DNA from 3 places in the Shewanella sp. 553 genome. Region 2 is predicted to be linked to each of the others. Evidence: predicted binding sites of a transcription regulator. Region 2 holds the regulator's gene; each other region holds the start of a gene.

Evidence for each region. The regulator LexA, encoded in region 2, represses DNA repair genes until DNA is damaged. The targets are predictions, from matches to a motif close to TACTGTATNNNNATACAGTA.
Region 1: AC5YBZ_RS09975 (YebG family protein) is a predicted target of LexA. The motif match lies at 3,995-4,014, and genes of this name have one in related genera.
Region 3: dinB (DNA polymerase IV) is a predicted target of LexA. The motif match lies at 5,275-5,294, and genes of this name have one in related genera.

Annotation. Positions count from the first base shown of each region.
Region 1 covers NZ_CM181701.1:2,206,314-2,214,013, forward strand. The annotation lists gene pepN (aminopeptidase N) at 1-147, opposite strand, end outside; partial or broken gene prc (carboxy terminal-processing peptidase) at 222-2,267, opposite strand; gene proQ (RNA chaperone ProQ) at 2,298-2,939, opposite strand; gene AC5YBZ_RS09970 (GAF domain-containing protein) at 3,224-3,682, opposite strand; gene AC5YBZ_RS09975 (YebG family protein) at 3,699-3,983, opposite strand; gene AC5YBZ_RS09980 (paraquat-inducible protein A) at 4,231-4,845, shown strand; gene AC5YBZ_RS09985 (paraquat-inducible protein A) at 4,838-5,470, shown strand; gene AC5YBZ_RS09990 (PqiB family protein) at 5,457-7,700, shown strand, end outside.
Region 2 covers NZ_CM181701.1:106,556-114,255, forward strand. The annotation lists gene AC5YBZ_RS00485 (cytochrome c oxidase subunit 3) at 1-90, opposite strand, end outside; gene AC5YBZ_RS00490 (cytochrome c oxidase assembly protein) at 87-656, opposite strand; gene ctaD (cytochrome c oxidase subunit I) at 658-2,268, opposite strand; partial or broken gene coxB (cytochrome c oxidase subunit II) at 2,287-3,399, opposite strand; gene AC5YBZ_RS00505 (cell division inhibitor SulA) at 3,797-4,306, opposite strand; gene lexA (transcriptional repressor LexA) at 4,303-4,920, opposite strand; gene yrfG (GMP/IMP nucleotidase) at 5,270-5,941, opposite strand; gene nudE (ADP compounds hydrolase NudE) at 6,038-6,583, shown strand; gene cysQ (3'(2'),5'-bisphosphate nucleotidase CysQ) at 6,634-7,446, shown strand; gene AC5YBZ_RS00530 (GNAT family N-acetyltransferase) at 7,439-7,700, shown strand, end outside.
Region 3 covers NZ_CM181701.1:2,854,784-2,862,483, reverse strand. The annotation lists gene AC5YBZ_RS12645 (NADH:ubiquinone reductase (Na(+)-transporting) subunit D) at 1-404, shown strand, start outside; gene nqrE (NADH:ubiquinone reductase (Na(+)-transporting) subunit E) at 410-1,018, shown strand; gene nqrF (NADH:ubiquinone reductase (Na(+)-transporting) subunit F) at 1,066-2,313, shown strand; gene AC5YBZ_RS12630 (FAD:protein FMN transferase) at 2,433-3,449, shown strand; gene nqrM ((Na+)-NQR maturation NqrM) at 3,556-3,777, shown strand; gene bfr (bacterioferritin) at 4,094-4,567, shown strand; gene bfr (bacterioferritin) at 4,577-5,044, shown strand; gene dinB (DNA polymerase IV) at 5,320-6,399, shown strand.

The DNA.
Region 1 (7,700 bases), 1.9 Mb from region 2:
AGTCGCGTTGTCATTTAGACGCCGTACTTGGCTAGTTGCCGTCACTCTGGTCTCGCTACCAGCCAACACAAAGTCAAGCGCTACATGGGTGATAGTAAAGTCTGGCGCACGGTAATCTTTTAGGTATTTCGCTCGAACTTGCGTCATCACAGTTCCTCTTATCACTTAAAATTTGATAAAAAAAACGCGCCAATAGCGCGTTTTTCATTTTGCTAAGTCGATTACTTAGACTGATTTTTAGCCATCTGTTCCATGTCGACCATATCAAGAGTGATATACACGGTTTCGTCTAAGAATGCATCGGGTAATGTCATCTCATCATCGGCATCGTCAAGCGATGTCAGTGGTGCTAAGCCTTTTGCAGCGCGGCGTTCGTTTAAACGTGCTAACTGCTTACTATCATTAGCCTCACGTTCGGCAATACGTTCTTTTTCCACCAAAGAGACACTGGTTTCTTTATGGCTTTTCTTGAATTCAGCAATATCCTGATAAATATAACTAAATTCGACATCTTGCTTAATGCGCTGTTGATGGCGGCCATCTAAATTAACCACCAAATTCGGATTAATGTCACCTAGGGTGCTGTATTGCGCCATTGGCACCTTATCCCACGGTAATGCATTATCTTCTTCCGCTTCACCATATTCACCTGGCTCTAAGGCGCTAGGGAAAGGAATATCGGGCGTGACCCCTTTAATTTGGGTGCTGCCACCATCGATACGATAAAACTTAGCGATGGTGTATTGCACATGGCCAATCGGTTTATCGTACATATCATAGATACGCCCAAGGCTTTTATGCTGCTGTACTGTGCCTTTACCAAAAGTCGACTCACCGACGATAAGTGCACGATCATAATCTTGCAACGCGGCGGCAAAAATTTCAGATGCCGATGCGCTGTAACGATCGACCATCACAGTCAATGGACCAGAATAAGCAACGCGGCCATCATTATCACGATTTTGTGAAACTCGGCCATTCGCATCACGAATTTGCACCACAGGACCTTGCTCAATAAACAAGCCGGTTAACAAGGTGGCTTCAGTTAACGCGCCGCCACCGTTGCCACGCAGATCTATGACAACCCCTTCAACGTTTTCTTGTTTAAGTTTAGTCAGCTCTTTAAGCACGTCTTGTGACAGGTTCATGTAAAAGCCAGGGATCTTAATGACACCAACTTTACGACCAGCGTAATCTCCGCTTGAAGGCTCAATCACCTCGGAGGTCGCTGCGCGATCTTCTAGGCGAATTTTATCCCGAACAATAGTCACATAAGTAGGTTTAGCTGAAGAACCGCCTTTCTTAGGTAAGACTTGCAGTACCACTTTACTGCCTTTTGGCCCTTTAATGAGTTCAACAACATCATCGAGACGCCAACCAATCACATCGACTATCTCTTTTCCTTCTTGGCCAACACCTACAATGCGATCTTCAGGGGAGAGTTTTTCACTGTTGGCCGCAGGACCACCAGCGACCAAACTTTTAATCACAGTGTAATCTTCATCCATCTGCAGCACCGCGCCTATGCCTTCAAGGCTCAGGTTCATTTCCATTTGGAAACGTTCTGCGTTACGCGGAGAAAGGTAGCTAGTATGTGGTTCTACCGAGCGAGAAAAGGCATTCATCACACCTTGAAAGACATCTTCGCTTTTGGTCTGACTCAGACGTTTGATGGCGTTGTTGTAACGCTTTTCTAACACGTCAACAATTTCATCCCACGTTTTACCAGTAAGTTTAAGATTGAGGGCATCATATTTTACCCGTTGACGCCAAAGCTCATTAAGCTCTGCTTCATCTTTGGGCTAAGCAGCTTCTTCTCTATCATACTGATAGTTGTCACCAGGAACATTAAAGTCAATTTCGGTATCAAGCAGGGCTAACGCATAGGCAAAACGGTCATAACGACGTTGCTGCACCAGATCAAACATCTTATAGGCGGCAGTCAAGTCACCACTTTTGAGCATGTCGTCAAATTCTGTAGCGTAGACCTTAAAGCTATCGACATCACTTTGTAATAACACATTACGACGGTAGTCGAGTTGCTTTAAATAGCGGTCGAACACCTGCGCAGCAAACGCATCATCAAAATCGAAACGATGATAGTGATTACGCGCATAGGTGTCCGCCACTCGCTTACTCGCCACTTTATGTTGTGGCTCTTGATTCAGAGAGGGCAACTCGCTTGATGGAATTGTAGGCGTCAATGCCCAAGCCGAGAATCCTACAAAAATGCTGGCAATTGAAGCTACCAGAGTTAGTTTTCGCATCAACAAGTTACTCCTTTTACAATGAAACAGTTATAGCAGGATATGTTCAACCTTCACTTTGATGGTTAATCCTGAATCTAACTGCACTTGTATATCTTCTTTTTTGATGTCAAGTACGACACCTGATACTGGCGATTTACCTAGTTTGACATTGACACGTTGATTTGGTTTCAACTCGCCTAATACCGCAGGTGTTAAATTTTGTACTGCAACTTCTGGTTTAGCGACTTTAACCGCAGTGGGTTTACGCTTAGGCGCAGGCTTTTTAAATGGCTTCTTTTCAGCCTTAGGCTGATTATTGTCGCCCTTACTCGCTGCGGCTTTGGCTAGACGTTTAGCCTTGGCTTTTTCCTGACTTTCTTTCAGTGTAGCTTGTGCATGATCGATATGCTCTTGCTCTAGCTCACCACATTCATTGCCGTCAAGGTCGACACGCTGTGCCCCAACTTTGATGCCTTTAAGATAGCGCCAGCTACTAGTATAGCGACGTAAGGCAATTCTCAATTGAGTTTTACTGACTTTAGAATCATCAGCTAACCTTTCAGCCAAGTCCTGAAACAATCCAATTTTAAGCGGTTTAGTTTCACCTTCAGCAATAAAGCACAAAGGAAATGTTTCATATAAATACGCCAGAATAGCGTTGGTGTCGGTCAACTTTTCTGTTGATTCCATCATTACTTCCACAGTTTAAAAAGGGGACTATCACCTCACCCAACTTAATGTTGGCGGGCGTGTCGTTCATATTTGTTAGGGGCGGTTAACGGGCATTATCTCACCTAGTGTAGCTACACCCGTTAGCGTTACGTCCAACATACCTTATCAATTACACTTAACAAACGCCAAGTATTCATTTCAAGTAATGAAATGTCACCCAGCATTTTGATATTCGTTAAGCCGCCTATTATAAGCTTGCTAGCTATGAATGCGACCATCAATTGTGCAAAATTGGTGTTAGTTTAAGCAAATAAAGCTTTTTCCAGACTTTTTACTACTAATTCAAGGCCGTTTTCGTCGGCTTGATCAAATCTAGATATTGATGGGCTATCGATATCAAGCACAGCAATCACTTGACCATCGCGCCTTAATGGAATGACGATTTCAGAATTACTCGCCGAATCACAGGCGATATGGCCCGCAAACTGGTGAACATCAGCCACGCGTTGTGTGGTATTACTTTGCGCTGCTGTGCCACAAACCCCCCTCCCCATAGGAATGCGGGTACAGGCAACCTTGCCTTGAAACGGGCCTAAAATCAGTTGTTCGCCTTCAACAAGATAAAATCCCGCCCAATTGATATCGTCAAGGTTGTCATTGATCAATGCGGAAAAGTTAGCCATGGCTGCGATAAGGTTATCTTCGCCACTGAATAATGCTTCGGTTTGGCGAGCTAAAGTGTCATAACACACGGATGTCATAGGGTTTCCTAATAAATTATGCTGTTGCTTCGGTTTTTTTACTGGCTTTTTTTACTGCTGCAGGTTTCGTCACCGCACCGCCCTTTAATAAGCCCATCAGTTGATCTTTGTTTTCGGCTAAATAGAAACTGAGCTTCTCAATCGCATCATCATCGAGTCCTAGCTGAGCCTGTTCGATAAAAGGAAGTAGATTATCTGCGATATCGAGCATCTTATCAAAGGCGTCAGCCTCCTTTTTAGATGTGAATGTCATCTTCTCAACCCCTTCTCTGACTACGACAAATTTCGTTATAACTGCCATGCCTGCCCTCACACTGTTTTTATATACAGTTGTAGAATCTCATAAATACAAGTTGTTATGCAAGTGTTCAAATTTATCTGATAGAATCTTGTTCTATTATTTCGTTAGCAATAGTGATGTTGTCTTATCACAATTGCTAAACGCTTGCAGCGTACAACAGCTTTTTGGATCTGAAGAAATTAGGGGCAACCACCATGTTATTTGCTCCCAAACGATAGGAATACCCATCATTACTTCCGATAGAAACGTGTTAGATAAGAGCATTATCCTATGCCGCTCCTGTGACCTCATCGTCAGCAAGCGGGCGCTTCCTATTGGGGTAAGAGCCCTTTGCCCTCGTTGCCATAGTAATTTGTACGACACCCCCTATTGCTCTATCAACGGTATGCTCGCCTTATGTATTACCGCCTTGGTACTGTATTTCCCCGCCAATATATTCCCTGTATTAGAGCTGCATTTTTTGGGCAGCGTGCGTACCACGACAGTGGTAGAAGGAGCGATGTCGGTGATATCTCAAGGCTACTGGGTAGTGGGGATCGCGGTTATGATCGCCGCGGTTATCGCTCCTGGTTTACTTATCCTATCAGTGTTGGCACAAATTTTAATCGTTAAATATCAAATAAAAAAGTCATTTTTTCGTAATATTTATAAACAACTACTGCGCTGGCATAGCCTGTTGACAGAGCTAACAATGCTAGAGATATACATGATCAGTATCTTTGTTTCCGTGTTTCAACTCTCCGACTACACCGACCTCTATTTTGGTATAGGGACATTCTGCTTCAGTATTTTATTCATTGTGGTTATTTTCTTGCAGCGTGAATATGATATCGAGCATATGTGGAACCAGCTCAATGACTAACTCTCATCGCAACTCGCAAGGACAAGCTGCAGGGATCACCAGTTGTCCTACTTGTGCAAAACTTTGCCGAATTGAAGATACCTATTGCCAACGCTGTGGTCAGTACGTACAGAGTCGAGACTACGCCAGCATCCAAAAAAGCTGGGCGCTGTTGCTCACCGCCGCCATTTTGTTAGTGCCAGCCAACTTATACCCAATCACCATTATGACTAGCCAAGGCCAAGTCAGGCGTGACACCATCTTTAGCGGTATTAATCATTTAATCCATTTAGACTTATGGCCTATTGCCATCATTTTATTTACCGCCAGTATTCTCGTACCTATGCTGAAAATTATCGGTTTAGCGACCTATCTGCTCGCCATAAGTCATCGTTTACCAATTTCAAAAAAAAGATTAATGGCAGGCTTTCATATCATTGAATGGATTGGTCGCTGGTCGATGTTAGATCTGTTTGTCATATCAATAACGGCGGCTTTGGTTAATATGGGGCAAATATTTGATGCCAAACCTGCACCGGCTGCTACGGCGTTTGCCTTAGTCGTCTTATTGACACAGCTGGCAGCAAAAGTATTAGACACCCGTTTACTCTGGGACCGATTGGAAGCGAAAGATGACAAAAATTGAAACACCTAAAGTGGTAAAGAAGAAGTTATTTTCGCCGATTTGGCTGTTACCTATCATCGCACTAGCGCTGGGCGCTTGGCTGGGCGTTAAGAGTATCCGAGAATCGGGTATCGATGTGCGTATCCATTTTCCAAGTGCCACTGGTATCGATGTCGGTAAAACCTTAGTGCGTTATCAAGGTTTGACCGTCGGTAAAGTGGTCGACATTAGTATCGATGATGCTCTGCAAGGGGTGAATGTCGATCTATTAATGGATTATCGCTCCACTCCATTTTTAAAAGACAACACCAAATTTTGGCTGGTCACGCCTAAAGCCTCAATTACCGGTGTTGAAGGACTCGATGCGCTTTTTTCCGGTAACTATATTGCCATTCAACCTGGAAATGGTAATGAACGCCGAAAGTTTATCGCCGAAGATCAGGCTCCACCAGTTGCCCCAGGCTCCGACGGGTTAATGGTGCAATTAAGCAGCCCAACCTTAGGCTCACTCGATATCGGCTCGCTAATCTTTTATCGTCAAATCCCTGTCGGTAAAATTTTCAGTTACCGTTTAGTCAATGATAACCGCATTTTATTTAATGCATACATACAGAAACAGTACACACATTTAGTAAAACAAAACTCGCAATTTTGGAATGTCTCAGGCTTAGCAGTCGATGCGTCACTGGCGGGAATCAAAGTAAAAACAGAGAGTCTGTCAGCCATTTTAGCCGGTGGCGTTAGCTTTTCCTCCGATCCCAACGGTCTGCAAGCCGAACCAAATCAACACTATACCATTTTTGATGATAAAGATGCTGCCATTCGCGGCGTAGGCTTCTCACTGCAAGCCAGCGATGCAGATACTATTCAATCGGGTGCAAGCATTGTATTTCGAGGCATAGAGATAGGCCGTGTGACCCACACGCATTTAAGTGACTCTGGAGTCATTTTCGATGCGACTTTCGATAGCGATTATGCTCATCTGTTGAGTGGCACGGCGCAATTTTGGGTCGAAGGCGCCGATATCTCCACGGCAGGTATCAAGCATGCTACGCGCCTACTCACAGGTAGCGTGATCAATTTCATGCCCGGCACCGGAGAGCCTTTAGCACAGTACCCTCTGCTAGATAGTGCTCCGCCCTTACATAATCAACCTTTTACGTTGACATTAACGGCCAGTGAGAATCCCGGCATAGACGTCGGCGCGCAGGTACGCTTTAAACAGTTACCCATTGGCAGTGTTAGCGACGTTCGCTTTAAGCCAGATTATAGCGGCGTCGAGTATTCAATAGACATATGGCCAGAATATCAAAAGCTTATTTCATCTGGTAGCTACTTCATTCCTGAGTCAGCATTAGCTATTGATGCCTCTATCGAGGGTGTAACGGTAAATACCCGCGACTTAGCCACACTCACCCAAGGGGCGATCAGCTTAATTCAAGGCAAATCTACTACTCCAGTAAAACAGCACAGCACCTTAATGTTATTTAGCTCACAGAAGCAGGCCCAGCAGATCATCAGCCAAGGGGATCAGCGACGCATCACCCTGATGAGCCCTGATGGCGCCGATTTAAGTGCGACATCACCACTCTACTTTAAAAAGATGCAAATTGGCCAAGTGCTCGATGTCGCTTGGCAAGCACAAAGTAATAATTTTGCCATCACCCTTGGGGTTGATAAGCAATTTGATTCACTGTTAACCCCTAAAACCGTGTTTTGGCGTAACAACGCTTTGACAGTCGATGCTAGCTTACGCGGAATCAATGTTGAGATCGCGCCCTTGAGTGGCGCCATCAAAGGCAGCGTTAGCTTAGGCTTACTCGAGGGCGATGATGCCGTTAATAGCCAGCACTTATACGGGTCTAAGGCGCTTGCCCTAGCCAAGGCAACCCCCATTACACTTAGCTTTCCCGCCACAACGAAGTTAGCGGCTAAAGCGCCTATTCGCTATTTAGGTCATCAGGTGGGTGAGATCGAGCAAGTTAAACTCAATGACGACCTCGGTACAGTCAGTGTTGATGCGTACCTTTATGGGGATTATGCCAAGGCATTTACTCGCCAAGATGCGCAATATTTTTTAATCGATGCACAAATTTCGTTATCTGGCATTCAGGCGGCCGAAACCCTACTCACTGGCCCCTATGTGGCCGTACTTCCGGGTAATAGCCAGCAGTTAAGCAAACACTTTACCGGTCTGACTGAAACCCCGGTGCATGTAGATGATGGCTCGTTGCAATTAACCCTCATTGAC
Region 2 (7,700 bases):
CCCAAAGGCGATTAAAAATAGCCCGATGGCGCCTATTATGGGCCAGGCACTTTGCGCTGGCACATAATAGTGTTCGTGTTTAGTGGTCATTTTGCCGCTCCTTGCTCAACAGCGCCGACATAACCCTTGTCGGTAATGTTGTAGAGAGTATAGGAAAGTGTCAGCGTCGATATCGTGTCTGGTAGATCGGGATCGACATAGAAAATTAGCGGTAATGCAGCACTACCTTGCGCCGCTAACAGCTGCTGATTAAAGCAGAAACACTCGGTTTTATTAAAGTAGGCTGCCCCCTGCCCAGGTGAAACCGAGGGAATGGCTTGGCCTACGGTGGTCGCGAGCGCTAGGCTCTTAGCGTTAAAGTTGGTGCGTACAAGCTCACCAGGGTGAACCTGCATACGTTTGACTTCGGGCGTAAATTCCCATGGCATATCCTGTTGTATGTTAGCCATAAATTCGACGGTTATCACTCGCGACGTATCTATGGTCATTGGCTTGTAAGTCGACGCTGTCGATTGTGTTTTACCGTTAATCCCCAATTGTTCACACAGCACGTCGTATAACGGCACCAAGGCAAATCCAAAGCCAAACATGCCTATGGCACCAGTCATTAGCCAGATGATCAGCTTACGATTTGATGTTGCCGGGGGCTGAGACATCTTATTTCACCTCGGGAGGAGTCGAGAATGAGTGATAAGGAGCCGGGCTTGGCAGCGTCCACTCTAACCCCTCAGCACCATCCCAAGGTTTAGCTGGTGCTTTTTCACCGCCCTTGATGCACTTAATCACTAAGGCGAGAAAGATAAACTGCGATAGCCCGAAAGCGAAGCCGCCAATAGAGACAATTTGGTTAACATCAGCAAATTGAATTGCATAATCAGGAATTCGACGCGGCATTCCCGCGAGTCCTAAAAAGTGCATAGGGAAAAACAACACGTTAACTGAGATAACCGAACACCAAAAATGCAGTTTACCCAGCTTCTCGTCATACATATGTCCAGTCCATTTAGGTAGCCAATAATAGGCGGCGGCCATAATGGAGAAGATGGCCCCTGTGACCAATACATAATGGAAGTGAGCCACCACGAAATAGGTATCGTGATACTGGAAATCCACCGGAGTAATGGCTAGCATCAACCCCGAAAATCCGCCTATGGTGAACAGTATGATAAAGGCGATGGCAAACAACATAGGTGTTTCAAAACTGAGTGATCCGCGCCACATGGTGGCGACCCAATTAAAGACCTTAACCCCAGTTGGCACCGCGATGAGCATAGTACAATACATAAAAAACAGCTCAGCAAATACTGGCATGCCGGTGGTAAACATATGGTGTGCCCAAACCAAGAAGGATAAAATCGCAATACTGGCAGTGGCATAAACCATAGAGGAGTAACCAAAGAGACGTTTGCGACTAAAGGCGGGCACAATAGCCGATATGATACCAAATGAAGGTAAGATCATAATGTAGACTTCAGGGTGGCCGAAGAACCAGAAAATATGTTGGAACATCACAGGATCGCCGCCACCTGCTGCATCAAAGAAGCTGGTGCCAAAATATTTATCCGTCAGTACCATAGTGACCACCCCAGCAAGCACAGGCATGACGGCGATCAACAAGAAAGCGGTGATTAACCAGGTCCACACAAATAGCGGTAATTTCATCCAGCTCATGCCGGGGGCGCGCATATTCACAATCGTCACCACCACGTTGATGGCTCCCATGATGGAGCTGATCCCCATAATATGGATCGAAAATACAAACAGTGCCGTGCTATCGGGGCTATAAGTGGTGGATAGCGGAGCATAGAATGTCCAACCAAAGTTGGGCCCACCACCTTCCATAAAGAGTGAGCTTAATAATATGGTAAAGGCGAAGGGTAAAATCCAAAAGCTCCAGTTATTCATCCGTGGTAGCGCCATATCGGGCGCGCCAATCATCATGGGTATTAGCCAGTTTGCAAGCCCTGTAAAGGCGGGCATGACGGCACCAAACACCATGATCAAGCCGTGCACTGTGGTCATTTGATTAAAAAAGTTGGGCTCGACTAATTGTAATCCAGGCTGAAACAGTTCGGCTCGGATCACCATGGCCATGGCACCGCCAGTAAGAAACATAATAAAGCTGAACCATAGGTATAAGGTGCCGATATCTTTATGATTAGTGGTAAATAGCCAACGTTTTATGCCGGTTGGGTGAGCTTCGTGGTGTTCGTTAGACTCTTCAATATGAGCGGCATCCATATTGGCTTCGCGCGTTGTTGTATTCATCATGCCTCCCTATTGACCATGTTGACTAACGTCAGCGGCTTGGACGATATCACCGACATCATTGCCCCAAGCGTTACGCTCATATGTCACCACAGCCGCTATCTCCTGTGGTGTTAGCTGTCCAGCGAAGGCTTGCATTGCGGTGCCCGCCTTACCATTAACCACAATATCGATATGTGCTGTGACTGGGCCGGTGGCAATGGCGCTGGCTTTTAATCCGGGGAACACTCCTGGAAGTCCCATGCCATTTGGCTGGTGGCAGGCGGCGCAGCGTGCCATGTATATCTGCTCACCTTGGGTCATCAGTTCATCCATAGATAAGGTTTGCGATAACGAGGCTTCGGTTGCGGCGGCGGCGATTGTGGCTTGGTTTTTTTGCTCATCGATCCAGAGAGCAAAATCGGCCTCAGACAACACTTCAACCACTATGGGCATAAAGCCATGGTCCTTACCGCATAGTTCAGCACATTGGCCGCGGTACGTGCCGGGTTTATCCACGCGGGTCCAAGCTTCATTGATGAAACCGGGGTTAGCATCTTTTTTTACCGCAAAGGCTGGCACCCACCAAGAATGGATCACATCATCTGACGTCATCAAGAAACGCACTTTTTTATTAACGGGAAGCACTAGAGGTTTGTCGACTTCTAATAGATAGTTTTCGCCCTTCGTTTCACTGCCTTCAATTTGTGCTCTTGGGGTAGCGAGTAAACTGTAGTATTCGATATCGTGATCAAAATAACTGTAATGCCATTTCCACTGAGAACCTGTAACCTTGATGGTGATATCCGCATCGCTAGGGTCTTCCATGGCGATAAGAGTTTTAGTGGCAGGGATCGCCATCAGGATCAAGATGACAAAAGGGACGATAGTCCAAGCGATTTCGACTTTAGTGCTTTCATGAAAATTGGCAGCCACCGCACCTTTGGAGCGACGATGGTTAATGATGGAATAGATCATCACCCCAAACACTATGATGCCGATAGCGCAACAGATATAAAGAATGGTCATGTGAAGGCTAAAAACCTTGCCACTGATCTCAGTTACCCCTGGTGTCATATTAAGGGGCATATCGGCTGCGAATATGGGTGGGGCTAGTAATAACCCGAGCAAGCTATACCACAGATGCTTCACTAGACTTCTCCTCTGTCAATTGCGAAGGCAACTACAAAGAAAAGTTACACAGTATGTCTCGGCTCTATGCAAACTTTTCAGTTCCCAAAAAAGCAACGATGACTTCACAGTGCGCTGGTGGTATTGCTGTTGTTATTGCTGGTGGTTACCACGCTTGCACTTACGGCTGACTATATCAGGCTAATTTCCGCTTTATTGGACGCAGTGAGAGATCTACACTCGTTGGCCAATGAAACAGACCACTAAATTGTTCGGATATAACAAATAATCGTTGATATCTATTACTAACTTAATCGCTGTTTAAATATTGATCAAGATCACTTTTTTTTAATTTTTTTAAAACAGCAACAAAAAAGCCCCTCGCGGGGCTTAAGTATGGAAAGTTTGAACTGTAATGCTAGTGCAGTGAACTAAATAATGATGCTTGTTGATAGCCCAGATCTTGCTCTGTCAGGGCTGTTACAGGTAAGTGACTATTATCATCTTCAATCACAACACCTAGAGCCTGGGTACTTTTGGCGACCAATTGTAAGCGGCGGCAATCGCGAGCATCGAGTGCTTGGGTCCAACTGATCACCGCACTGGATGTACCACTAGTAAGCGCTTTTTCCATCGCCCACAGTGCTTCAACTTCATCTTTGGTGTGCACTAATAAGATTCTATCCATGCGTACCCCCGCATCGGCGAGCATCTGCTTATAGCCAATATTCGGTGGGCTAATCAGTACGACCCACTGGCCTTGTTGGCTTAATCTTGCTAATTGCGGTGTTAGCGCTTGCAACTCATGCTTACCTTGGGTACGACTCGATAATGTCGCAATGGTACTGTGCTGAGTTGGTTTGTGTTGCTTATTCATATCGACCCAAAGGCCGGGATGTCGCGGGGCATTACCCATTAGATTATTCATTGCCAATCTCCGTTGCGGATAACACCTACGGCCAGCCCTTCGATGCTAAGGCTTTGGGTAGATAGGTCGACGACTATCGGTGAATATTCTTCATTTTCGGCGTGAAGATATACAGTATTACCTTTCTTTTCAAAGCGCTTTACTGTGACATCATCTTCGACGCGAGCTACGACAACCTGCCCATTACTGGCTTGCTCCACCTTATGCACCGCAAGTAGATCGCCTTCGAGAATACCAATATTTTTCATGCTATCGCCGCGGACTCTTAAGAGAAAATCAGCGCTTGGGCGAAACATCGCTGGGTCAACTTTGTAGTGTTGCTCAACATGTTCTTGGGCCAAAATGGGTTCACCGGCAGCGACTTGTCCAATCAGTGGTAAACCAAGATCTTCGCTATCATCTTCTTGAGTTAGCTTAATACCTCGCGAGGTCCCAGGCATTATTTCGATGCAGCCTTTTTTGGCTAAGGCTTTTAAGTGCTCTTCGGCCGCATTGGCGCTTTTAAAGCCTAGGCGACGAGCAATTTCAGCTCGGGTAGGCGGCATGCCTGTATCGGCAATATTGCGTTTAATTAATTCTAATATTTCAGCTTGTCTAGGGGTTAATGGTCTCATTACAGATCCTGTCTTTCCATACAGTAACTGTTAGTATATACAGTATTTAAAGTAGCGCAAGGATTAAGCATATTTTTGTCGGCAATGTGGTGGGATTTGCTTAAAACTGAAAATAAGGTCGCAGATTTATTTTTATTGCAATCTGACTTTTTTAATTTAAATCAATGTTATGAATTTAATTTTACGGAAAGGATTCATTGAGTGTCGCTGAGTGGCGCGATTGCTCTCTTATCTGTTGAGACGATTTCAGTGCCAAGTTCGGGCGGTGAAACAAATAAGCAGGCTATAGGGTTTGGTTGCACCATGCACCTGCATTTATCCTTATCTTATGTCATTGAGCGAGGAGCTATTATGGCTTACTGGCGATAAGATCATCTAACAGGTGGTGGTAATCATGGATTGCGGGAAAGTCGGTAAATATTTTATGGGGCTTTTTACTATCAGGATTGCTTATGCCAAGCAAATACCCAACTCCAGCTTGTTTGGCGGCATGTAAGATAGCTTCGCTGTCATCGATAAATAAACACCGACTGGGTTGCAATTGATATTGGTTAAATAAGCTAGACCAAAATTGAGGGTGCTCTTTAGCAAAACCTGTTTCATGGCTGGAGATCATATGGTCTAACCCTTGCGCGAGCTCTGTGTGTTCTAGTTTGAGAGCTAGGCTTTGAGGATGGGCATTGGTCACTAATATTCTGGTTTTATGCTTTTGAGTCAATGCGCGTAGAAATGGCATGCTGTCTTGGCGTAACTGTATCCTGTCGGCCAATGTGCGTTGCAGCTGCACAATATCCAGTTGCAGTTGTTGCTGCCAGTAGTCGAGGCAATACCAATCCAAGGTGCCAACCACTTGGTCGTAGGCTTGTTCTACCAAGACATTAGCTTCATTTAGAGAGATGTTTCTGCTGTGACTTAAGGTTTGCGGCACTAGCTTGAGCCAAAAATGGCTATCAAAGTGTAAATCTAGCAGTGTGCCATCCATATCAAGCAGTACAGTATCGATTTTATCCCAAGGAAACATAAGGTCAGTAAAAAAATTCTATCGTGAGAGTTGTGGATTAGGCCCATCATAGTAAGATTGAACTGTGATGCAAACGTCATTTTATCAGGGACATTCATGTCGGACCAAAAGCCACAGATATTACATACACAAGTTGTTGCCCAGAGTCGGTTATTTCAAATTGAACAAGTGCACCTGAAATTTTCTAATCAGGTCGAGCGCCAGTATGAACGTATGAAAGGTAATAATCGTGGTGCCGTAATGGTGGTCCCTGTGTTGGGTGAGCAACTGCTGCTGGGCAGAGAGTACGCCGCAGGAACCCACAGCTATGAACTGGGCTTTCCCAAAGGGCTGGTTGATCCGGGAGAGACGCCTGAGCAAGCCGCTAATCGGGAGCTGCAGGAGGAGATAGGCTTTGGGGCTAAAAAATTAACCCATTTGATGGAGTTAAGTCTGGCGCCCAGCTATTTTGTCAGCAAGATGCAGATCTATATTGCAGAAGATCTGTATGAGAGTCGCCTTGAAGGCGATGAGCCCGAGCCAATAGAGGTTGTTTCTTGGCCGCTTGAACAGTGGTCAGGGCTATTGGCATTGGAAGACTTCTCAGAGTCTAGAAGTGTGAGTGCCTTGTTTTTAGCCCAGAAGCATTTAAAACTAAAATAGTTATTTCAATTCGGATATATGCATTACCTGTCTAGGTTGTTGGAGTTGTGATGAAGCCAGAAGAGTGTGTGGAACAGGTGATCGCCATCGCCGTTGAAGCGGGAATGGCCATCAAAGATATTTACCTTGAAGGTAGCTTTGATAAAGAAATTAAGGCGGATAATACCCCTGTGACGTCTGCCGATCTCGCTGCGCACCAAATTATCACCGCTGCGCTGACTCAGCTGACTCCTGATATTCCTGTGTTATCTGAAGAAGATGCCGACATCCCGTTATCCGATCGCGTCGATTGGCCCAGGTATTGGCTGGTCGATCCGTTAGATGGCACCGGAGAGTTTATTGCTGGCAGCGGCGACTTTTCGGTGATCATCGCGTTAGTTGAGCATAATCGCCCCATTATGGGGATTGTTTATGTGCCCATGACCGAGGTGATTTATTATGCCATCGCGGGACTGGGGGCTTATAAGCGCTCAAGTAAAGGCGAGCAGCGTATTGCCAGTCGTCAATTGACACTCGATGATTCGCGCTCATTGCGCTTGGCGGTCAGTCGTCGCCAAGATCCGCAGTCGGTATTAAAGCTACTGAACCAGCCTAAACATTGTGAGCTAGTGGTGCTCGGCGGGGCAGCGCTTAAAAGTTGCTTGGTCGCCGAAGGGCGCGCCGATTGTTATGTACGCATTGGCCCTACTGGCGAGTGGGATACCGGCGCGGCACAAATTATTGTCGAAGAGGCGGGCGGGCAGATCATGGATCTTGAACTGCAGCCGCTCAGTTATAACGAACGTGAATCGCTCGAAAACCCTAATTTTATCGTGGTCGGTTCGACCCATTTACCTTGGGATGAGTTGTTAGTCAGTGAATAAGCCCGTTGATATTACCCTGCGTGCGGCGCAAAAGGGCGAACTGGCCGGCGTTTATCGGCTTGAACAGCGTGTGTTTGGCGAACATTGTTATCCGGATTTCTTTTTTCGTCAGAGTTTCGATTGTTGGCCAAGTGGTTTGCGTGTTGCAATAGATCACAATAATCGTCTTCTTGGCTATATCCTAATGGTGCCAAGTGAGCTGCGGCATATAGGTTGGATATTATCTGTCGCCGTGGAGACACTCGCCCAAGGCC
Region 3 (7,700 bases), 1.3 Mb from region 2:
CGATTATCGCGTCGCTGGTTATCGTGGTAGACCAAGTCTTGCAAGCTTATGCCTATGACGTTGCCAAGCAGCTGTCGGTATTCGTGGGTTTGATTATTACCAACTGTATCGTAATGGGCCGCGCTGAAGCCTATGCGATGAAGACACCGCCAATGATGAGTTTCATGGATGGTATCGGTAATGGTTTAGGCTATGGTGCCATCCTGTTATCAGTCGGCTTCATTCGTGAGCTGTTTGGTAACGGTTCTCTATTTGGCGTTGAGATCTTAAGTAAGATTTCTGACGGTGGTTGGTATCAGCCAAACGGCTTGTTGTTGCTACCGCCGAGTGCGTTCTTCCTGATTGCTGCACTGATCTGGATTATCCGTACTATGAAGCCTGATCAAGTAGAAGCAAAAGGGTAAGCGCTATGGAACATTATATTAGTCTTTTAGTCCGTTCTGTTTTCATTGAAAACATGGCGTTATCCTTCTTCCTTGGTATGTGTACTTTCTTGGCTGTATCGAAGAAAGTGACCACCGCCATGGGCTTAGGTGTTGCCGTTATTGTGGTACTGGCGATTTCTGTACCCGTTAACCAAATTATCTATCAAGGGATCTTAGCCCCTGGTGCACTTGCTTGGGCTGGTGTTCCTGATGCTGATTTGAGCTTCTTGAAGTTCATCACCTTTATCGGTGTGATCGCCGCCTTAGTGCAGATCCTTGAGATGGCACTGGATAAGTACTTCCCACCGCTATACAACGCGTTAGGCATCTTCCTGCCGTTGATCACGGTAAACTGTGCGATTTTTGGTGCGGTATCTTTCATGGTTGAGCGTGACTACAACTTGACCGAAAGTTTAGTGTTTGGTGTCGGTTCTGGTATCGGTTGGGCATTGGCACTTGTGTTGCTGGCCGGTATCCGTGAGAAGTTAAAGTATGCTGATGTACCTGATGGTCTACGTGGTTTAGGTATTACCTTTGCTACCGCGGGTTTAATGGCGTTAGGTTTTATGTCGTTCTCAGGTGTGTCTCTGTAAAGAGACACCTTAACGGCTTCAGATTTTGAACCTTAAAGGATAAGTTCATGGGTATTATTGAATCTACTCCAATCGACGTCTATCTCGGTGTGAGTATGTTTACTGCCATTGTACTAGTGTTGGTATTGGTTATTTTATTTGCCAAATCAAAATTAGTCCCAAGTGGTGATATCACAATTGGCATCAATGATGATGCTGGCAAAGCAATTAAAACCAGTGCTGGTGGCAAACTACTTGGCGCACTCGCTGAAAACGGTATCTTCGTTTCATCGGCTTGTGGTGGCGGTGGCTCTTGTGGTCAGTGTAAAGTGATCGTTAAGTCGGGTGGTGGCGATATTCTGCCAACAGAGCGCGACCATATCTCTAAAGGCGATGCCCGTAACGGTTGCCGTTTATCGTGTCAGGTAAACGTGAAAGCCGATATGGAGATCGAACTAGAAGAAGAGATCTTCGGTATTAAGAAGTGGGATTGTGAAGTTATCTCTAACGATAACAAAGCGACCTTCATTAAAGAGCTTAAGCTGCAAATTCCTGATGGCGAATCAGTGCCTTTCCGCGCTGGTGGTTATATTCAGATTGAAGCGCCTGCTCACCATGTAAAATATGCTGATTTTGATGTACCAGCAGAATATCGTGGTGATTGGGAACATTTTGGCTTCTTTAATCTTGAATCAAAAGTGGACGAAGAAACCATTCGTGCGTACTCCATGGCGAACTATCCTGAAGAGGAAGGTATCATCATGTTGAACGTGCGTATTGCTACGCCGCCTCCACGTAACTTGAGCTTGCCTTGCGGTAAGATGTCGTCGTACATCTGGAGCCTGAAAGCGGGCGATAAGGTAACTATTTCTGGTCCATTTGGTGAGTTCTTCGCTAAAGATACCGATGCAGAGATGGTCTTTATCGGTGGTGGTGCAGGTATGGCCCCAATGCGTTCACACATCTTTGACCAGCTCAAACGTCTTAAGTCTAAGCGTAAGATCAGCTTCTGGTACGGTGCACGTTCTAAGCGTGAAATGTTCTATGTTGAAGATTTTGACGGCCTAGCAGCAGAGAACCCTAACTTTGTGTGGCATGTTGCCTTGTCAGATCCACAGCCAGAAGATAACTGGGATGGTTACACAGGTTTTATTCATAACGTCTTGTATGAAAACTACCTACGCGACCATGAAGCGCCTGAGGATTGTGAGTACTACATGTGTGGTCCTCCAATGATGAACGCGGCCGTTATCGGTATGCTAAAAGATTTGGGCGTTGAAGATGAAAACATCTTATTGGATGACTTCGGCGGTTAATCGCAGGTTCTTGTGATAATATCGAATCAGCATTATGTGATTTCACCCAGGGCGCTTAGGCGTGCTGTGGTGAAATCCATTGTTGTTAATCTGATTGATTATTAAGGAATACGGTCAATATGTTGAAGACCTTTATCAATAGGTTAGTCTTAATTGGGCTAGCCTTTTTTGTTTCTGCTTGTAACCAAGCGGCTCCCATGATCTCGCTATCAGGCCAAACCATGGGCACCACCTATCACATCAAGTTGGTCAGTGGTGAACAGGTGCCAAATGAGCAGCTTTTGCAGGCCGAAATTGAGCTGGCACTAGAAAAAGTCAACAACCAGATGTCGACCTATCGAAGTAACTCCGAACTGTCACGTTTTAATCAGATGGCATTGGCTAGCACTATCGAGGTCTCACCAGATACGGCTTATGTGATTCAGGCCGGGATCGACTTATATCAGAGCACCGATGGTGCGTTAGATATCACACTGGGTCCGCTGGTGAACTTGTGGGGGTTTGGCCCCGACAAGCGCCCCGTCAAAGTGCCTAGCAGTGAGCTGATAGCGCAGACCAAAGCTAAAACGGGTATCGAGCATTTAAGCATCGATGGCGTGAAACTCAATAAAGATAATCCTGACCTGTATGTCGATTTATCCTCCATTGCTAAGGGGTTTGGGGTCGATAAAGTGGCTAGCCTTTTAGCTAAATATCAACCTAAAGGTTATTTGGTGGAGATAGGCGGAGAAGTGAGCCTGTACGGCACCAAAGCCGATGGTAGTCCATGGCGTATTGCCATTGAGCAGCCCGATGTCGATGAACGTCAGGTGCAGCAGGTGATAGCGCCAGGTAATATGGCGATGGCAACCTCAGGTGATTACCGTAATTATTACGAAGAAGAGGGTCAACGCTTCACCCATATAATCGACCCAAGAACTGGTTATCCGGTCAATCATCGTCTCGCTTCTGTGACTGTGCTACACAAGCAGTGTATGATAGCCGACGGCTACGCGACGGCCATGATGGTGATGGGCACCGAAGACTCATTAGCCTTAGCCCAAGAGCACAATCTTGCCATCATGCTAATAGAAAAGCAGCCTGACGGTTTCAAGGTCTATTACAGCGATGCGTTTAAGCCTTTTGTTGGCTTGTGATACAATATTAGATCTGTCATAGGCATCATCGCTGTTTGGCAGTTCACCCAATTGATTATTGACGCATATTGTCTGCCCAGTAGGCGGTGTGCATTTGGAGTATATGATGGGCACTTTTTTAGCGGCTTTTGTGGTATTACTGCTGTTTTTTGTATTAATGTCGGTTGGTTATATCGTGAAGCAGAAAGCGGTTGCCGGTAGCTGTGGTGGATTAGGCGCCTTAGGCATCGACAAAGCGTGTGATTGCGATGATCCGTGCGACAAGCGCAAGGCGAAAATGGCTGAAGAAGAACGCAGCAACAAATATAATCAAGACCGCATCATATAACACCTCAATTTGATGTAACAAAGGCACCGATAGCGGTGCCTTTTTTATTGCCTTCTATGACTCTCATTCACGGGGCTTTCAGCCTAAGATTAGTGCCATATACTATACTGTGATCCTATTAGAGTTAAGGTTTGGGCTAATAAGTTCACTCCCCAGTCTAAGGGTAACATTGTATTCCTTGCCACGATCCAGTAGCTTGAGGGTGTTATTCCCTAACGGGGTAATGTTGTGTAAGCGCATCAGACTTATGCTATGTCGGTGTTAGTTTACGTCGTCAGCCTGCTACCGTTTCTCATAGAATATAAGGATAATTGCTATGAAAGGTCATCCGAATGTCATTCGGCATCTCAATAAGATTTTGACATTTGAGCTTACCGCCATTAACCAATATTTTTTGCATGCGCGTATGTACAAAAATTGGGGTTTAGAAGAGCTCAACGAAAAATGTTATAAAAAGTCGATTCAGGACATGAAACACGCCGACAAGTTGATCGAGCGGGTACTGTTTCTCGAAGGTCTGCCTAATCTGCAGCAACTTGAAAAACTGCATATTGGTGAAAACCCGCAAGAGATGCTGCAATGCGATAAAACCATGCTTAAAGCACAATTGAGTGAACTACGTAACGTGATCAGCCTTTGTGAGTCTGAGCAAGATTATGTCAGCCGTGAAATCCTAGAAGATCTACTCGAAGATGAAGAGACCTACCTCGATTGGATTGAAGCGCAGCAAGACTTGATTAAGATGACAGGGATCCAGAACTATTTACAAGCGCAGATAGAGTCAGAGTAGGAGTTTAGGATGAAAGGAAATCAAGACATTATTAATACACTTAATCAATTACTTACTGGCGAATTGTCGGCGATGGATCAATATTTTGTTCACGGGCTGATGTACGATGATTGGGGCTTAACCGAGCTTCATGAGCGCATTTCCCATGAGTCAGATGATGAACGTGAACATGCCAAAAAGTTGGTTGAGCGCATACTGTTTCTCGAGGGCACACCCGATGTAGCCAGCCGCGAAGCACTGCACATAGGTAAAGATCCGCAAGAGATGCTGCAAAATGATCTTAACTATGAGTATCAAGTTGCCGATAACCTGCGCAAAGCCATCGCCTTATGTGAAGCCCACAAAGATTATGTCTCACGCGAATTGCTCGAGGTATTACTTGAGGAAACCGAGTCAGATCACATGTATTGGTTAGAGAAACAACTGGGTCTCATCGATAAAATTGGGCTGCAAAATTACCTGCAGTCTAAGATGTAAGGTTATAAGCTGTGGGCTGCAACTAAGGTAGTGCAAGTCGCGGTTATTTGAATTGCTCCAAGTTCACTCTGGTTGTTCTAATCATGGCGGATAAAAGTAGCTGATAGCTAAAACGTTAGATCTAAGCCACAGCATAATGCTGTGGTTTTTTGTTTACGCTTAAGGCGGTAGGGCCTTTAAGCCTACTGCCGTGGCAGGTTTAGGTGAGTTGGCATGGATAAGTGTTTGTGCACTGTTTAAATATACAGTATTCTTGCGGGTGGAGGTAATGCCCATTGAGAAAGATTATTCATGTGGACATGGACTGCTTTTATGCGGCAGTTGAAATGCGAGATTTTCCCGAGTTAAGAGACAAGCCGATAGCCGTGGGCGGGCGCAGCGATCGCCGCGGGGTGATCAGTACCTGTAATTATCAGGCTCGGCAATTTGGTGTACGCTCGGCTATGGCCTCAGCCTATGCCTTAAAGTTGTGTCCCGATTTAATTTTGGTGCCGGGTCGAATGGATGTGTATAAAGCGGTCTCCACTCAGATCCGCAGCGTCTTTAATCGCTATACCGAATTAGTCGAACCCTTATCGCTCGATGAAGCCTACCTCGATGTCACCGATTGCGATGCCCATAAAGGCTCTGCGACCTTAATTGCAGAAGCGATTAGGCAAGAGATATTTGACCTTACAGGTCTCACTGCATCGGCTGGGATAGCCCCAGTTAAATTTTTAGCCAAAATTGCCTCCGATCTCAATAAACCCAATGGCCAATATGTGATCACCCCGGATGCCATAACCGAATTTGTTAAAACCTTACCCCTGATAAAGATCCCCGGAGTGGGAAAAGTCACTGCCGCCAAGTTAGCGCAGATGGGATTAAACACCTGTTTGGATGTGCAGCAGTGTTCTAAAACGGCGTTAATCGAGCGTTTCGGTAAGTTTGGTGGTGTCTTAGCCGAGCGAGCACAAGGGATCGATAATCGCAGTATTTCACCTCATCGGGAACGCAAGTCGGTGGGAGTCGAAACAACGCTGGCCAAGGATATCTATACCTTGGAGCAGTGTGAATCGGTTATGCCGCAACTTATCCAAGAGTTAGGGGCACGCATTAGTCGCAGCGCGTCGACGCGGCGTATTCATAAGCAAGTGGTTAAACTTAAATTTGATGATTTTAAACAGACCACGATAGAGCATCGCAGCGATCAGGTGTCGGTGAAATTGTTTTATGACCTGTTATCGCAAGCGTTAGCACGCCAAGAGGGACGCGGCATCCGCTTGCTCGGCGTATCAGTGGGGTTAGAGAGTGCTGCTGTCAGCGCTGACAGTGAAGATGAATTTAATGCTGCACAGATGGATCTCGGGTTTTAGGGTTAACCTTCAAATGAAGGTTTGGCATTTTTTGGATTAGCTTAAGTAGCGTTTGGTTGGGTGGGAATTGGTTAAGTGGGCTTGAAGGTCGTATCTTCATTGCTATCAATCACCTGCGGTGAGCTTGTGTGCAAGCACTTTTTTGGCACGCCGCGAGCACATCCATGTGGGCTCTGCGAAATCATCCATGATTTCGAAGGCCAAAACCGTGCTTACACTGGGATATTGACTCTCTTCGATTTAACTTCATTTGAGACTAATAACGCATTAAAAGCTAACCTAGTTTTGCCCCAAAGTTTGCTGGCCTTGAAATTAAGGCTTGGAATTTTTGGGATTAGCTATAGTAGCGTTCGGCTACATCTTATTTGTTAAGTGTGTTTGAAGGTCGAACCTTCAATGTGAGTTAATTGCTTGCAGCAGGCTTATGTGTAAGCGCTCTTTTGGCTCGCTGTGAATATATCCCTATACGCTCCACGGCGGCATCCATGCCGCCAAGGGCCAAAACCGCGCTTACACCTATCTCTAACGCTTCTTCGATTGGACTTCATTTGATACGAATAATGAGTAAAAAGCTAACGTGCTTTTGCCCCAAACTTTGGTGTCCTTGGAATGAAGGTGTGGCATTTTTTGGCTTAGTAGCGTTGGGCTACACTCTCATTTATTGAAAGTCTTTGAAGGTCACACCTTAGCTGTTACTAATCGCCTGTCCGGCGAGGAATGTGCAAGCGCTCTTTTGGCTCGCCGCAAGCACGTCCGTGTGGGCTCTGCGAAATCATCCATGATTTCGAAGGCCAAAACCGCGCTTACACCTCTACCTAACGTCTCTTCGATTGGACTTCATTTGATACGAGTAGCGAGTTAAAGGCTAACGTACTTTTGCCCCTTTATCATTTAGAACAATTACTCATTCGAACTTTGTGCTTCTGTGTTTACCTTATATTAACTAATGCGGAAAGCAAAAGATAAGGCCCTAGTAACTTGTCTTGTAGTATGCCTTAAAGACTACCACATGGAGCCTTTAGGCCTAATACTTTCTGGTATAAAAGGGTTTCGCTCATGACTATCGGGAATATGAAATTGTACGAAGAAGTTTATCTTAAAAGCTACGTTTACCACCACCTTCGACGAAGAGCCATGTATAGTTCAAGTTAAGATAATTACTATGAAAAAGATGCATAAATCGTTTGATTGGCGCATCGATAATACTAACTTCTAAACATTAACTCATTATTATCAATAGTTTGTAATATATATAAAAGTGCTATGCAGATCTCGTAAACACCTATGCATCTTTTTTATAT